4 regions of the Streptomyces sp. NPDC088387 genome follow, and region 3 is predicted to be linked to each of the others. Evidence: riboswitches for the same ligand, from Rfam matches in the RefSeq annotation. Region 3 holds a riboswitch; each other region holds the start of a gene.

Region 1 (3,430 bases), on a different contig from region 3:
CGCGGCACCTGGTCCGTCACGATCTGGTCGAGGAGTTTCCCGCGTACGGCGAGGTTCGTGTAGGTGAAGTCGCCCTCCGGGCACCGGTCCGCGAGCAGTACCGCGAACCTGTCGGCCCAGCCGACGAGCGCCCCGTCGGGGCCGGGATCGCCCACACCCTCGGTGAAGCTGTCCCCCAGCGCCACGTACGACCCGATCTCTGCTCTGCTGTCACTCTTCGAATCGTCTGCCACGTCGCACCATGATTCCCCTTCGAATGTGACTTACGCGACCGTAGGGCGGGGTTGACGGGCGGTGAGATAAGCCACGGACCAAGCCTTGGTCAAATGCGGAATAGTCCACGGGTCCCGCAACACATCCCGATATCCACCGGTACGCACCGAAGGCCGGACCCGGGGATCGTGGGTCCGGCCTTCGGAGGTGGTCGCGCGACGGGGGTCTCAGCCGACGGAGAGACCGTGCGAGCGCAGGTAGGCGACGGGGTCGACGTCGGAGCCGTAGTCCGGCGTGGTGCGGATCTCGAAGTGCAGGTGGGGGCCGGTCACGTTGCCGGTCGCGCCCGAGAGGCCGACCTGTGTGCCGGCGGACACGGACTGGCCCTGCGAGACGGACAGCGAGGACAGGTGGGCGTACTGGGCGTAGAAGCCGTCGGCGAGCTTGATGACGACCTGGTTGCCGTACGCACCGCCCCAGCCGGCGGAGACGACGGTGCCGCTGCCGACGGACTTGAGGGAGGTGCCGGTCGGGACGACGAAGTCGACACCGGTGTGGTAGCCGCTGGACCACATGCTGCCCGCCATGCGGTACGGCGTGCCGACGGCGGCACCGGCCACCGGGAGGCTGAAGCCCGAGGCGTTGGCGGTGGTCGTGGACTGGTCGCCGGAGGACGACGCATCACCCTGCGCCTGGCTGGAGTTGGACTCCTCGGACTTCTGCGTCTTCTGCGACGCGGTGGAGTCGGAGGACTCGGCCGGCTTCGAAGCCTGTGTGTCGGTGCCGGCGGGCCTGTCGGCCGCCTTCTTGCCGATGGAGAGCTTCAGACCGGGGTGGATGAGCGACGGATCGCTGCCCACGGCCTCGCGGTTGTCGTCGTAGATCCGCTGCCAGCCGCCGGTGACGTCCTGCTCCTCGGCGATCTTCGCGAGGTAGTCGCCGACCTTCACCGAGTAGGTGTGCGCACCGGACTTCGGGGTGGCGGTCTTGGTCGCGGTCTGCTGCGCGACGGGCTGCTCGGTGACCGTGCGCGGCAGCGACTCCTGCGTGGCGGTGAGAGTTCCGGCGGCCTTCTCCGTGACGGACTGGCCGGTGGCGGCGTGGGCGCCGGCGGCCCCCATCAGCGGCAGTGCGAGTGCGGCGCCACCGGTTCCGGCGACGGCGATCGAGCGGGTGAAACGCTTGCTCTTGGGACGGCGGTGCTTACCCTTCGCGGGCATGGCGAATTCCTCTCCGGCGCCTGCGAGGTGAGCTGTCGGGTGCGGGCTGGAGATGCCCGGCCGCGCGGGGAACGCGGCTGAACCCCTAGCCGTTCCGGAGACCGGAACAGGCGGTAAGTCCTGTGGGTCCCCCGCTCCTGCCGAGGCACGGGTGAGTGGGCGGCTTCCGGGCGGCGGCAGGATTCGGCGTTCCGTCCGGATTCGGTGGTGAACGTAAGCGACCAAGACGCAAAGGGACAAGCAAGAGGTTCCACTCGAAGGTCCCCTTCTTGATCCGTACGGGGAATTCCCGGTCACCCTCCGTCGAAGCGGTACACGCCGAATTCCCAAAACCCCTTGAAAAGCGGCCTGATTACGTGAACATGACGGGCGACACACGGTCACGAATATGACGCTGCTCACGTGACAGTGCTCCAGGTCCCTTTATTCCAGAGCGAGTTGGAATCCACGCATCAATTCGGACAGAACTCCCAGATGTGACGCAGGAGGAGAAGTGTCGCATTGAGTGGCACAGTGAAATCACAGACTTCTTTACGGGGGTTTCGTCCGTTTCGCGACACCGTTCCGCAGGAGGCCTCGACAGGAGGCCTCGACACCGTTCCGCGCGAGGCCTTGTCGTATCGTCGAGGTGCCCCACGCCGGCCGGCACCCGAGCCGGGCCGGCGGTCCGACCGGGAGGAGCCCCCCGTGACGCAGCAGGTCCCGTCGACCGAGCCACAGCTGGAAGCCGTGCGCAACTTCCGGGACGTGGGCGGGCTGCCGACGGTGGACGGCCGCCGGGTGCGTCGGGGAGTGCTGTTCCGCAGCGGGCATCTCGCGCACGCGACCGCGGCGGACGCCGTGTTCCTGTCCTCCCTCGGACTGCACACGGTCTTCGACTTCCGCAACGCCGCCGACCAGCGCCTTGAGGGCCCGGACATCGAACTGCCCGGCGTCCGCAACGTGAACCTGCCGCTGACCGACCCGGCACACGGCGCCGAGTTCTGGACGATGATCCGCGAGGGCGACCTGGACCAGCTGCGCACCCTGCTCGCCGACGGCAGGGCGGCGAACCGGATGGTCGAGTCGTACCGCACGATCGTCCTGGAGCGCACCGCCGAGCACTCCCGGGTGCTGCACGCGCTCACCGAGGACAGCGTCCCGGCCCTGATGCACTGCGCGGCCGGCAAGGACCGCGCGGGCATCTCGGTCGCGGTGACCCTGCTCGCCCTGGGCGTGGAACGCGAGGCGATCCTCGCCGACTATCTGGAGTCCAACGCCAAGCACCGCCGCTACCAGGTGCGGCGCAGCAGCAAGGCCCCCTCCGCCCACTCCCCCGAGGTCATGGAGCTGATCAGCCCGCTCTTCGACGCGCGCGCCGAGTATCTGACGACGGCCTTCGACACCATCGAGGCGACCTGGGGCGGCGTCGACGGCTATCTGGAGCAGGGTCTGAAGCTGACGCCGGAACTCCGCGACCGGCTGCGGCAGCGCATGCTCGACTGAGCCCGCGCCGCCACCGCTACTTCGCGCCGACCTCGAACAGCAGGTACAGGAACGCGGCGAAGACATGCCCGGCGGCGACGTAGATGAACAGCCGCACCCAGACTCCGCGGTTGCGCTTCGCGGTCTCGCTCATGGTGTTTCTCCCGTCGTCGGGCCGAGACAGAGCGCGGCCGTGGGGCTCTGAAGCAGGGTGTGTACAAAGAGCAGCTCGACGCCGGCCGGGTCGCGGGCGGCGATGCGGTGCGGGGTCAGGGAGTCGAAGTGCGCGCTGTCCCCGGGACCGAGCTGGTGCACGGCGTCCCCGAGGCGCAGCCGCAGCCGGCCCCGCAGGACGTACAGCCACTCCTCGCCGGGATGCACCCGCACGATGTCGCCCTGGGAGCCGTGCGGTACGTGGACGCGCAGTGCCTGCATCCCGCGGCCGGAGGCGCCGGCCTGCCAGTACGTCCAGCCGCCGGCCTCGGTCGGTTCCATGTCGGCGGCGCGCAGCACGGCGTCGCGTTCGGCGACCG
Region 2 (3,430 bases), on a different contig from region 3:
CGAGGCAGTGCAGTCATGGTGCCTCCTTCATGCGCCGTCACCTATCCCGGCGATGTAATCCAACGAGTCCTCGGGTGAAAGGGCGTGGATCCGAAGGGTGTTGAAGGCCTCGCTGTAGGCCTCCAGGTCTTCTTTCCGTTCGAGATAGAGGCTACTCGTCAAGTGGTCGAGAACAACCACGTCCAGATCAGAAGTGCTCGGAAATGAGAAGATAACGAAAGGGCCGGTGACGCCGATATGCGCCCCGGCGGCGAACGGCAGCACTTGCAGCCGCACTTGGGGCAGCCTGGCCGCCTCCGTGAGCCGTTCCAGCTGCCGGGCCATCACGTCGGGCCCGCCCACCTCCCGCCGCAGCACGGCCTCGTCCAGGACGGCGTTCAGCTCCAGCGGCGGCCTCGCGAGCAGCACGTCCTGCCGGGCGAGACGCACCTCCACCAGCGCGTCGACCCGCTGCTCGTCGAGCCCCTCGACGGCGGCCCGGGTGACCGCGCGGGCGTAGTCGGGCGTCTGGAGCAGCCCCGGCACCACCGAGGTCTCCAGTGTGCGCATCGTCCTGGCCTGCGACTCCAGGCTGATGAAGTCCCGGTAGGTCGGCGGCAGCACACCCCGGTAGGCGTGCCACCAGTGGTGCCGGCCGAGGTCCTCGGAGCCCGCGAGGGCGAGGAGCAGTTCCCGCAGTTCGGGTTCCTCGACGCCGTAGGCGTCCAGGAGTAACCGCACATCGGCCGGTTTCACACCGCTCGCGCCGGTCTCGATCCGGCTGACCTTGGACTGGTGCCAGCCGACCAGAGCGGCCGCCTCGCCACTGGTGAGGCCCACGCGGGCGCGCAGGGCACGCAGTTCGGCGCCCAGTTTCCGGCGGCGCACCGCGGGACCGTGCTGCATGGGGTACTCCTTACTCCTTCCGAGCCGCCCAAATACGCTCTGCCGTCGCAGAGTTCACCGCTTCGAGCGACAGATATATGCATATCTTGGTGGATCGCCACCGTGACAGGCCCGCTAATGGCAGTCTGGCGGCGTAGCACCAGTCCGGGACCGTACTCGAACCATCCGCTCCGTGTCGGACTGCGGTCCCGTGGGAAAGGGACGACGTCGCCATGGCAGATCATCTCGAAGCATCCGTCACTCTGCCGAGCGATCCCGCTTCGGTCTCCACGGCCCGCGGCTACGTGGTCGACACCCTGGCGGAATGGGGGTTGCCGCCGAACACGGAACTGGCGGACACCATCCGGCTGATCGTCTCCGAACTCACCACCAACGCCGTACAGCACACCCTCGGGCAGTCACCCACCTTCACGGTGGACCTGTCGCTGGAGCGTGACGAACAGTTGCGCATCGGGGTGACGGACAGTCATCCCCGGTTTCCGAAGCGGCTGCCGGCGGCGGTCCAGCAGGACAACGGCCGCGGTCTGGTGATCATCCGCTGGCTGGCCGCGGAGTGCGGCGGAAAGCTGAGCGTCCGGCCCACCCGGGAGGGCGGCAAGACCGTCGCCATCGAACTGCCGTGGACGGTGCCGGCGAGACCGGTGACCGCCGCGGGACAGCAGGAGCCGTAGAGACGCGTCCGAGTGGCGCACGGCCGCCGGCCGCGCCGGCTGAGCCCGGCGCGGCCGGTGCGGGCAGCACAGCCCGCCCGAAGGGCGGTGACGGCGCGTCAGGGCGCCGTCACCGCCTCCTCGGAGCTACTTCACGCGCCCGTACCAGACACTCTTGGTCCAGATCTTCTGTAGACGGACAACGTCTCCGGTCTTCGGCGAGTGCCAGATCTTCCCCTTACCGGCGTAGATCCCCACGTGGTACACGCTGGAGCCGGAGTGGAAGAACACCAGGTCGCCGGCCTTGCGGCTCTTGGCGGAGATGTGCTTCGTCTTGTTGTACTGCTGGGAAGCCGTACGCGGCAGCTTCTTGCCTGCCTTCTTGAACGAGTACAGCGTCAGACCCGAGCAGTCGAAACGGCGCGGTCCGGTGGCCCCGTACTTGTACGGGGACCCCTTCTTCGAAGCCGCGACCTGGAGCGCCTTCGTTGCCGGCGTGGCTGCCGAGGCCTCTGAGGAGAATCCCGGAACCACGACGGAGCCGCTCACGGCCACCAACGTGAGGGCCGAGGCCGTACCGGCCCGAGCCATGAGCGACGGGACACGATTGAGCGCGGTCATGCGCAACCCTTCGTCAGCCGCCTGTGAAGGATGACCTGTCGGATTCGGGCTGGCGAAGTAGCCCGGCCGCCCGAAGGCGGCTTCACCCCAAGGACTGCTCGAAGCCAACTGCGCGCTCCGGCGGCCCGTCGTGCCTGGGTCCTCCACTCCTGCCGATCCACTCCTGTCGACCGGTCATCCGGGAGGCGGCAGGACTCGGCGTCCGCCCGGACCGCCCCGCCGCGGTGGCGGGGTCTTGTCGTCAGTCAGGGATCTTCACCTACTTGTGTCCGAAAATCCCAACGGAACCGGGGATTTGTGTTGTTACTCACCACTCACCCGTTCGGGTGGACATCTCTATGTTCGAACGCGCGTCAACGTCCTGATGACCCCTCGGACCAGCGGCGGAGTCCCCAGTTCCGCCATGGCGGGATGGGCCTTGCGCAACCGTGCGGGTTCCGCGCAACGACCTGCGAATACGCCGAACGGGGGTACGCCTTTTGGTCCGTTTGAAACCGGCCGCGGACGGACCGGGAAAGCCGGTGAGTATGCGGATTCAGGTGCCGTCGCGTCAACTCTCGGAGCGCGGCGGAAGGGTGACGCGCGCCGTCCGGCGCTCGCCGTCCAGCACGGTCAGCGCCCGCGCGAGCGTCGGCGCGTGCAGCGCGGTCTCGCCCCGGCGGTGCATCAGCGCGAGCGCGTCGCGCAGCTCGGTGGCACGGGCCACCAGTGCCTGCGCGGCCCGCAACCCGCTGTAGGTGTCGGTGTTCTGCGCCGGATTGACCCGGCCGAGCAGATCGACGACGTCCAGGTAGCGGTCGATCAACTCGCCCTCGGCGCGGGTCAGTGCGGGCAGCGGGGGGTCTTCCGGTCGCAGCATCGGCGGTCACCTCGCGTCGGGCGTCGGGCCTGTGGTCTTGCGGCTGGAGACGATCCGGTCCACCAGGCCGTACTCCAGAGCCTGTTGCGCGGTCAGCACCTTGTCACGCTCGATGTCCGCGCTCACTTGTACCTGTGCCCGCCCCGTGTGCCGTACGAGCATCTCCTCCAGGCGGGTGCGTACGCGCGCCAACTCCGCGGCCCGGATGGTGAGATCACTGGTCTGCCCGTGGACCGGCTCCGGCAGCGACGGCTGGTGGATCACCATCCGCGCGCCCGGCAGCGCCAGCCGCTTCCCGGGTGTGCCCGCCGCCAGCAGCACCGACGCCATGGATCCGGCCTGCCCGAGGCAGATCGTCTCCACGTCGCAGCCGACGTACTGGATGGTGTCGTAGATCGCCGCCATCGCGCTGAAC
Region 3 (3,430 bases):
AGGTGCGCCGCGTTCTGCTGCCCCTGTCCGGGCTGCTGCTGGCGATGGGCCTGCACGCCTTCTGGAACGGCTCGTCGACCTTCGGCGACTACGGCTTCTTCGCGGTCTACGGCGTGTTCATGGTCCCCGCGTTCGCGCTGCTGACCTGGCTGATGATCTGGACCCGGCAGCGCGAACTGCGCCTGGTCCGCGAGGAACTGCCCGCCTACGCGGCCGCCGGCTGGCTGGCCCCTTCGGAGCCCTACGCGCTCGGCTCGATGCGGGCCCGCGGTCTGGCCCGTGAGTACGCCGGCCGCCACCTGGGCAGACCGGCCGCCCGCGCGGTGGCCCAGTACGAGTCGTACGCGACGTCCCTGGCGTTTCTGCGCCGCCGGGGCCGCCGGGGTCTCGCGGGCCCCGACTTCGTGGAGCGCGAGCGGGCGTTGCTGAACGAGCTGTGGCGGCGCCGGGACATCGCCCGTCCCGCCCTCGACCACGCCGCACGGGCCACCGCACCACCGGTCCCGGTGATCACCCCGTGGCCCCTGCCCACGTACGGCGGCCACAGCGGCTACGGCGTTCACAGCGGCTACGGCGGTTACGGCCCGGTCGGTCCGCACCCCGCCTACTACAACCCGTACCGCTCATAACAGCGGCCCTGACGTCGAGGGTTCGTCGTCAGGGCCGTGAGGGGAACTCGGCTCAGGGGTTGAGGCCCTTGCCGCGCAGCCACGCCATGGGGTCGATGCCGCCGCCACCGGGGGTGTGGACCTCCAGGTGGAGGTGGGCGCCGGTGACGTTGCCGGTGGCGCCGACGCGGCCGATGACCTCGCCGGTGGTGACCTTCTGGCCGACGCTGACGCCGATCGACGACTGGTGGGCGTACCAGATCTCGGTGCCGTCATCGAGGGTCAGCACGGTCTTGTAGCCGTACGAGCCGTTCCAGCCGGCCTCGGTGATGGTGCCGCCGTGCACGGCCTTGATCGGCGTGCCGGTGGGCGCGGCGAAGTCGAGGCCCGTGTGGTAGCCGGAGGACCACAGGGCGCCGGCCTGACCGAAGGTCGAGGTGAGGGTGTACGAGGAGGTCGGGAGCGTGAACTCCTTGGCCAGCTTGGCGAGCCGCTCGGCCTCGGCCTTCTGCGCGGCCTCCTCCTCCGCCTTCTTCTTGGCGGCGGCGGCCTTCTCCTTGGCCTCTTTCTCGGCCTTGGCGGCGGCGTCGGCGGCCTGCTTCTCGGCCTTGGCCAGCGCGAGCTGCGCGGTCTTGGTGTCGAGCTGCTTCTGCTGGTTCTCGGCCTGCGCCAGGATGCGGGTGCGCAGCACCTCACCGGCGTCCGAGGTGCCCTGCTCGGTGTCGGTCGTGGACACGCCGAGGCTGCTGAGCGGGGTGCTGGAGGTCTGGGAGAGGGGCTCGGTGTCGTCGCCGTCGTCCGAGCCGAAGGGGCTGCCGACCGAGGGCAGGTCCGGCATGGAGATGGACACCGGGGGCTTGCCGGTCTGCGCGGTGGCCATACCGCCCGCGCCGACGGCGGCTATGACACCGACGCCCAGGACGGTCGAGCTACGGGCGAGTCCACCGCCGCGCTGCTTGGAGACGCGGTGCCGGCCGCGCACGGGGCGGACGGTCTCGGCGGTGGGGTTCCATTCCTCCCACGGGCCCTCGTCGGTGCGGGGGGCGCCGTAACCGAAGGTTTCCTCGGTGCGCTGTGCGGGGACGAACGGGGCCTCAGGAGCAGGCCTGTTGGACGCCACGTAGGCGTACTCCTTTCCTTCCTTCTCGCCTACCGGGTTAGCTGACGGGTTCGGAGCAGGAAGGTCTCCTACGCGCGTATATGTGCCGTGTTGCCACGACCACATACGCCCGATTCACCCCAAGTTGGTGGTTCCCCGGTTCCCTTGCGGAATTCGGCGCTTGAGCACGGAGCCGTCTCTTGTGACGGCTGGGACGACCGCGCTGCGTTATCGGACGTTAATAGAACCGGGGGGTGATTTCCAAGCGGTTCCACTTGATCGTTAACGCTTTCCCGCCGGACGTACGGGCCATGAGCGGCGAAAATCGGGCGAGTTGACCACGCCACGTATGTCACAAGAGTTTTGACGGTGACTCAGATGTTATGCGGAGGGCGTTCACTCACTTACCGGCTGTGACGAAGCCCCCGTCCGGCGTACGGCGAGCAGTGCCATGTCGTCCGTCATCCGGCCCCCGGTGTGCCGCCGCACGTCCTCCGCGAGCGTGGTCAGCAGATCCCCCGGCCCCGCGAAGACCCGGCCGGACAGCCGCTCCTCGGGCAGGAAGAACTCCCCGCGCGCGTCCCGCGCCTCGGACACCCCGTCGGTGTACAGCAGCAGCATGGCCCCGGCGGGAAACGCGTACTCCTCCACCCGGTCCGGCCAGTTGCCGAGATCGCCCATCCCGAGCGGCAGCGCCGGCTCGGTGGCCGGCAGCGGCCGCAGCGCGCCGTCCGCGTACAGCAGCAGCGGCCCGGGGTGACCGCGGTTCACGATGCGCAGGACGCCCTCGCCGTGCGGGAGTTCGGCGAGTACGGCGGTGGTGAACCCCTCGACCGCGTCGAGCCCCGCGCGCCGGTCGCCCTCGCGGGCCAGCGCCCGCTCCAGCCGCCCCGCGACCGCCTCCAGGGTCGCCTCCTGCTCGGCCGCCTCCCGGAACGTCCCGATGAGCACGGCCACGGCCGCCACCGCGCCCATGCCCTTGCCGCGCACGTCCCCGACCAGCAGCCGGACCCCGGCCGGGCAGTCCTGCACCGCGTACAGGTCGCCGCCGATGAAGGCACCGGCCTGCGCGGCCTCGTAACGGACGGCGATCTCGAACCCGTCGATCCGCTCGGCGGGCTCCGGCAGCACCGCCCGCTGGGCGGCCTCGGCGATCTGGCGGGCGGTGGCGAGCCGTTCGTCGCTGCGCCGGACCAGGGTGTTGATGAGGAGGGCCAGCCCGGAGACGGTCAGCACGGTGATCGTCTCGGTGACCGACTCCGCGCCGAGGATCACATCGAGCCGGAGATGGATCACCGCCACGGTGATCACGGCCGCCAGGCCGGTGAGGATCGTGTACCGCCGCCCGAAGAGCGGGGCGGCGACCAGGGGCGCGGCCGTGAAGAACGGGACGGCGGTGAACTCCTTCGGGGTGAAGTACTCGTACATCGCGCCGCCGACGATCAGCAGCACCGGCAGCAGCCGCACAAAGCGGCGGGCGTACGAGATGTGCCGCTGCGGTACGGGATACGGCCCCTCCGTCACGGGGTCGGGAGTCACCTCACCAGGGTTGCCGCAGCGGGGTCGACGGGCCAGTCGGGCGGGCCGACCGGATGACCCGGTGGAAGATCACGCGGGGACGCACGCGGATCGCGGGGGAAAACACTCAGGGCCCGGAATCCATGATCTGGATTCCGGGCCCTGAGTTTTCAGTAGCGGGGACAGGATTTGAACCTGCGACCTC
Region 4 (3,430 bases), on a different contig from region 3:
CCTGGACAGGACCTCGTACCCGGTCAGATGGAGGCCGACCGACAGGATGCCGGTCGCCATCACGGCGGCCCCGGCCGCCGGCGGACGCTGCGCCCACCAGGCGCGGGGGGAAGGGGTGCCGGGCATGGGCCGATGCTAAGGAGCGTGCCCGGGGAGAGGGGTGGGGCGCGCACACGCGCGGACGGAAATCCACGCGGGCGCATGCCACCGGACGCGGCGGCCCACCGGACGTGGAGGCCCACTGGACGCGGAGGCTCACCGGACGTGCGGGCCCACTGGACGCGGAGGCTCACTGTCGTGGAGGCCCACTGGACGCGGCGGCCCACCGGACGTGGAAGCCCACCGGACGTGCAGGCTTACCGGACGTGCGGGACCACTGGACGCGGCGGCCAACCGGACATGGAAGCCCACCGGACGCGGCGGCCCGCCGGGACGGCGGAGTGCCGCCGGGACACCGGACGGTCTGCAACGACAAAGGGCGCGTGTCCTCAGACACGCGCCCCCGGCGCACGGTGACTCCTAGGCGGGCCGCACTACCGCGCGCCCCCGTCTCAGGCCGGCCTCACCACGCTGTGGATCGCCGACTCGCCGTCGTAGTAGATCGACTCCTCGCGCACGTACGTGCCCGGCTTCGGGGCGTGGATCATCATGCCGTTGCCGATGTAGATGCCGACGTGGGTGACGTCGTCGTAGAAGAAGACGAGGTCACCGGGTTGGGCGGCGGCGACGGACACCGTGGTGCCGGCGTTCACCTGGTCGTAGGTGGTGCGCGGGATGTCGACCCCGGCGGCCTTCCACGCGGCCTGGGTGAGGCCGGAGCAGTCGTAGGAGCCGGGGCCGGTGGCGCCCCAGACGTACGGCTTGCCGGCCTGCGCGCGGGCGAACGCCAGCACCTTCTCCGCCTTGGCGGTGTACGAGCCGTCGGTCGGCGTGGACTCCGAGCCGGTCGAGCCCGACGAGGAGCCCGTGGAGTCGCTCTCCTGCTGTTGCTGCTGGGCCGTCTCTTCCTGGCGGCGCTGGTCCTCAGCCTGCTGCTGGGCGAGCTCCGCCGCCTTGCGGTCGGCCTCTGCCTGCTTCTGCTTCTCGATCGCCGCGAGACGCGCCTTCTCCTCGGCGGTCAGTTCCGACAGCAGCTGCCGGGCGTCGGCGAGTTTCCTCTGGACGGTCGCCTTGGCCGTCTTGAGGTCGCCCTGCGTCTCGGTGAGCGTCTCCAGGCCTTCACTGGCCGCCTGACGCTTCTCCATCGTCTCGGACTGCTGGGTGAAGTACTCGTCGACCGCGTCCTGCTGGCGGCCGGTCAGCCGGTCCATGAGCTGGGTCTGGTCGAAGTAGTCCTGCGGCGAGTCCGCGAGCATGAAGGTCGCGGTGTCGGGGACGGAGGCCCCGCTGCGGTACTGGGCCGCGGCGTACGAGCCCAGCTCCTCGCGCGCGTCGTTCAGTTTCTGGGTCCGCTGGGCCACGTCGTCGAGGAGCGTGTCGACCTGCTTGCGCTGTTTCGACGTCTTCTCTTTGGCGGAGTTGTACTTCTCCGTCGCCGACTCGGCCTGGCGGTAGAGGTCGTCGACCTTCTTCTCGACTTCCTCAAGGCTCGGCTTGTCGTCCTCGGGCGCGGCGTTGGCCGTCTGGGAGAGCAGGGCGACGGAGGTCAGGGCAGCCGTGGCGAGGGCGGGGGTGCGTATGCCTGCCACGCGCGCGCCCGTGGGGCGCGACTTGCGGTGCGACGCCAAAGGAGGCGACTCCTTCCATGGGCCGCCTACCGGGTTAGCTGTCGGGTTCGGGCGGGTGGTTCGGAAGGGTTGCCCTACGGTCCGCTCCCCAGTGGGAGTTCGGACCGATTCACCCCGGAGTTCGGTGGGTCCCCGGCTCCGGCTGCCACGTGGGCGCACCGGACTCGGCGGAGGCGGGACGGCCCGGCGACGTTCGCCGGTGGGGGTCGTTCGGCCTGAGCGAACGGTAGCCAACTCGTGTGCCGCCTGTGAAGGTTGGTGGGCGATATGCCCGATACATTTTCGTGACCTTTCTGTTCGAGTGTCGCGCTGCGTGGTCAATGCGGACTGTTGTGCGGTGAGTTGTCCGAAGTGTGCGTTGTTTAGTGATCTTCGTGTACGACGCCTCCTGCTGCGGGTTTCCGGACCGACGCGCCGCGCGACGCTCCGGCCAGCCACAACGGGGATCCGTCGATCGCTACGGAACGTGACCGCGTGAGTGTCCGCGGTGAAGCCCGGCCACAGGCCGGAACCGTACGGTCCCCCACCCGCCGACGGGGGATGTTCCCGGGGTGGCCGCGGGCTGTCAGTGGGGCGCCCTAGACTCGGAGAGCGATGAGCAGCCTCTTTGACGACAGCTTCCTGGCGGACCTCCAGGCCCCGCGGGCCCATGCGGAGGAGCCCCCGCCGCCCCCCGAGGACGATCATGCACCGGAGCAGGTTCCGGACGATCTGTTCGGCGGGAAGTTCGACGCGCCACCGGACCGGGAGGCGTACTACCGCGACGGTGCCCCGCGCCCGGCCCTCGACGCGGCAGCCCTCCTGGACGGGCTGAACGACAACCAGCGGGCCGCCGTCGTCCACTCCGGCTCCCCGCTGCTCATCGTGGCCGGCGCCGGTTCCGGCAAGACGCGTGTGCTCACCCACCGCATCGCGTACCTGCTCGCCGAGCGGAGCGTCCACCCCGGCCAGATCCTCGCGATCACCTTCACCAACAAGGCCGCCGGTGAGATGAAGGAGCGCGTCGAGCACCTCGTCGGCCCGCGCGCGAACGCGATGTGGGTGATGACCTTCCACAGCGCCTGTGTGCGCATCCTGCGGCGGGAGTCCAAGAGGCTCGGCTTCACGTCGTCGTTCTCGATCTACGACGCCGCCGACTCCAAGCGTCTGATGGCCCTGGTCTGCCGCGACCTGGACCTCGACCCCAAGCGCTACCCGCCCAAGTCCTTCAGCGCCAAGATCAGCAACCTGAAGAACGAGCTGATCGACGAGGAGGACTTCGCCGCACAGGCCACGGACGGTTTTGAGAAGACCCTCGCCCAGGCGTACGCGCTCTACCAGTCGCGCCTGCGCGAGGCCAACGCCCTCGACTTCGACGACCTGATCATGACGACGGTCAACCTCCTGCGCGCGTTCCCGGACGTCGCCGAGCACTACCGCCGCCGCTTCCGGCACGTCCTCGTCGACGAGTACCAGGACACCAACCACGCCCAGTACACGCTGGTGCGCGAGCTGGTCGGCACGGGCGAGCGGGCCGCCGAGGACCTCGACGTACCGCCGCGCGAGGACGACCTCCAGCCCGCCGAGCTCTGCGTGGTCGGTGACGCCGACCAGTCGATCTACGCCTTCCGCGGCGCGACGATCCGCAACATCCTCCAGTTCGAGGAGGACTACCCGAACGCGACGACGATCCTCCTGGAGCAGAACTACCGCTCCACCCAGAC

The links. A riboswitch is a leader RNA that binds a small molecule or an ion and turns the genes downstream of it on or off. The one in region 3 is predicted to bind cyclic di-AMP.
Region 1: it holds a riboswitch for cyclic di-AMP, as region 3 does, so the genes downstream of both, ACIQAC_RS06890 (peptidoglycan DD-metalloendopeptidase family protein) here and ACIQAC_RS08265 (M23 family metallopeptidase) in region 3, are expected to answer to the same signal.
Region 2: it holds a riboswitch for cyclic di-AMP, as region 3 does, so the genes downstream of both, ACIQAC_RS33290 (C40 family peptidase) here and ACIQAC_RS08265 (M23 family metallopeptidase) in region 3, are expected to answer to the same signal.
Region 4: it holds a riboswitch for cyclic di-AMP, as region 3 does, so the genes downstream of both, ACIQAC_RS13020 (NlpC/P60 family protein) here and ACIQAC_RS08265 (M23 family metallopeptidase) in region 3, are expected to answer to the same signal.

Annotation. Positions count from the first base shown of each region.
Region 1 is NZ_JBIVNC010000002.1:523,053-526,482, forward strand. Features, by position in the region: gene ACIQAC_RS06885 (SGNH/GDSL hydrolase family protein) at 1-233, opposite strand, end outside; gene ACIQAC_RS06890 (peptidoglycan DD-metalloendopeptidase family protein) at 441-1,433, opposite strand; cyclic di-AMP (ydaO/yuaA leader) riboswitch at 1,438-1,605, opposite strand; gene ACIQAC_RS06895 (tyrosine-protein phosphatase) at 2,121-2,918, shown strand; gene ACIQAC_RS06900 (DUF6126 family protein) at 2,935-3,051, opposite strand; gene ACIQAC_RS06905 (helix-turn-helix domain-containing protein) at 3,048-3,430, opposite strand, start outside.
Region 2 is NZ_JBIVNC010000016.1:80,011-83,440, reverse strand. Features, by position in the region: gene ACIQAC_RS33305 (DUF397 domain-containing protein) at 1-17, opposite strand, end outside; gene ACIQAC_RS33300 (helix-turn-helix domain-containing protein) at 28-885, opposite strand; gene ACIQAC_RS33295 (ATP-binding protein) at 1,098-1,556, shown strand; gene ACIQAC_RS33290 (C40 family peptidase) at 1,683-2,156, opposite strand; cyclic di-AMP (ydaO/yuaA leader) riboswitch at 2,160-2,367, opposite strand; gene ACIQAC_RS33285 (hypothetical protein) at 2,707-3,015, opposite strand; gene ACIQAC_RS33280 (ATP-dependent Clp protease proteolytic subunit) at 3,022-3,430, opposite strand, start outside.
Region 3 is NZ_JBIVNC010000003.1:20,395-23,824, forward strand. Features, by position in the region: gene ACIQAC_RS08260 (PrsW family intramembrane metalloprotease) at 1-629, shown strand, start outside; gene ACIQAC_RS08265 (M23 family metallopeptidase) at 682-1,728, opposite strand; cyclic di-AMP (ydaO/yuaA leader) riboswitch at 1,740-1,897, opposite strand; gene ACIQAC_RS08270 (PP2C family protein-serine/threonine phosphatase) at 2,104-3,246, opposite strand; tRNA gene ACIQAC_RS08275 (tRNA-Met) at 3,400-3,430, opposite strand, start outside.
Region 4 is NZ_JBIVNC010000004.1:350,684-354,113, reverse strand. Features, by position in the region: gene ACIQAC_RS13025 (tellurite resistance/C4-dicarboxylate transporter family protein) at 1-126, opposite strand, end outside; gene ACIQAC_RS13020 (NlpC/P60 family protein) at 552-1,727, opposite strand; cyclic di-AMP (ydaO/yuaA leader) riboswitch at 1,735-1,907, opposite strand; gene pcrA (DNA helicase PcrA) at 2,322-3,430, shown strand, end outside.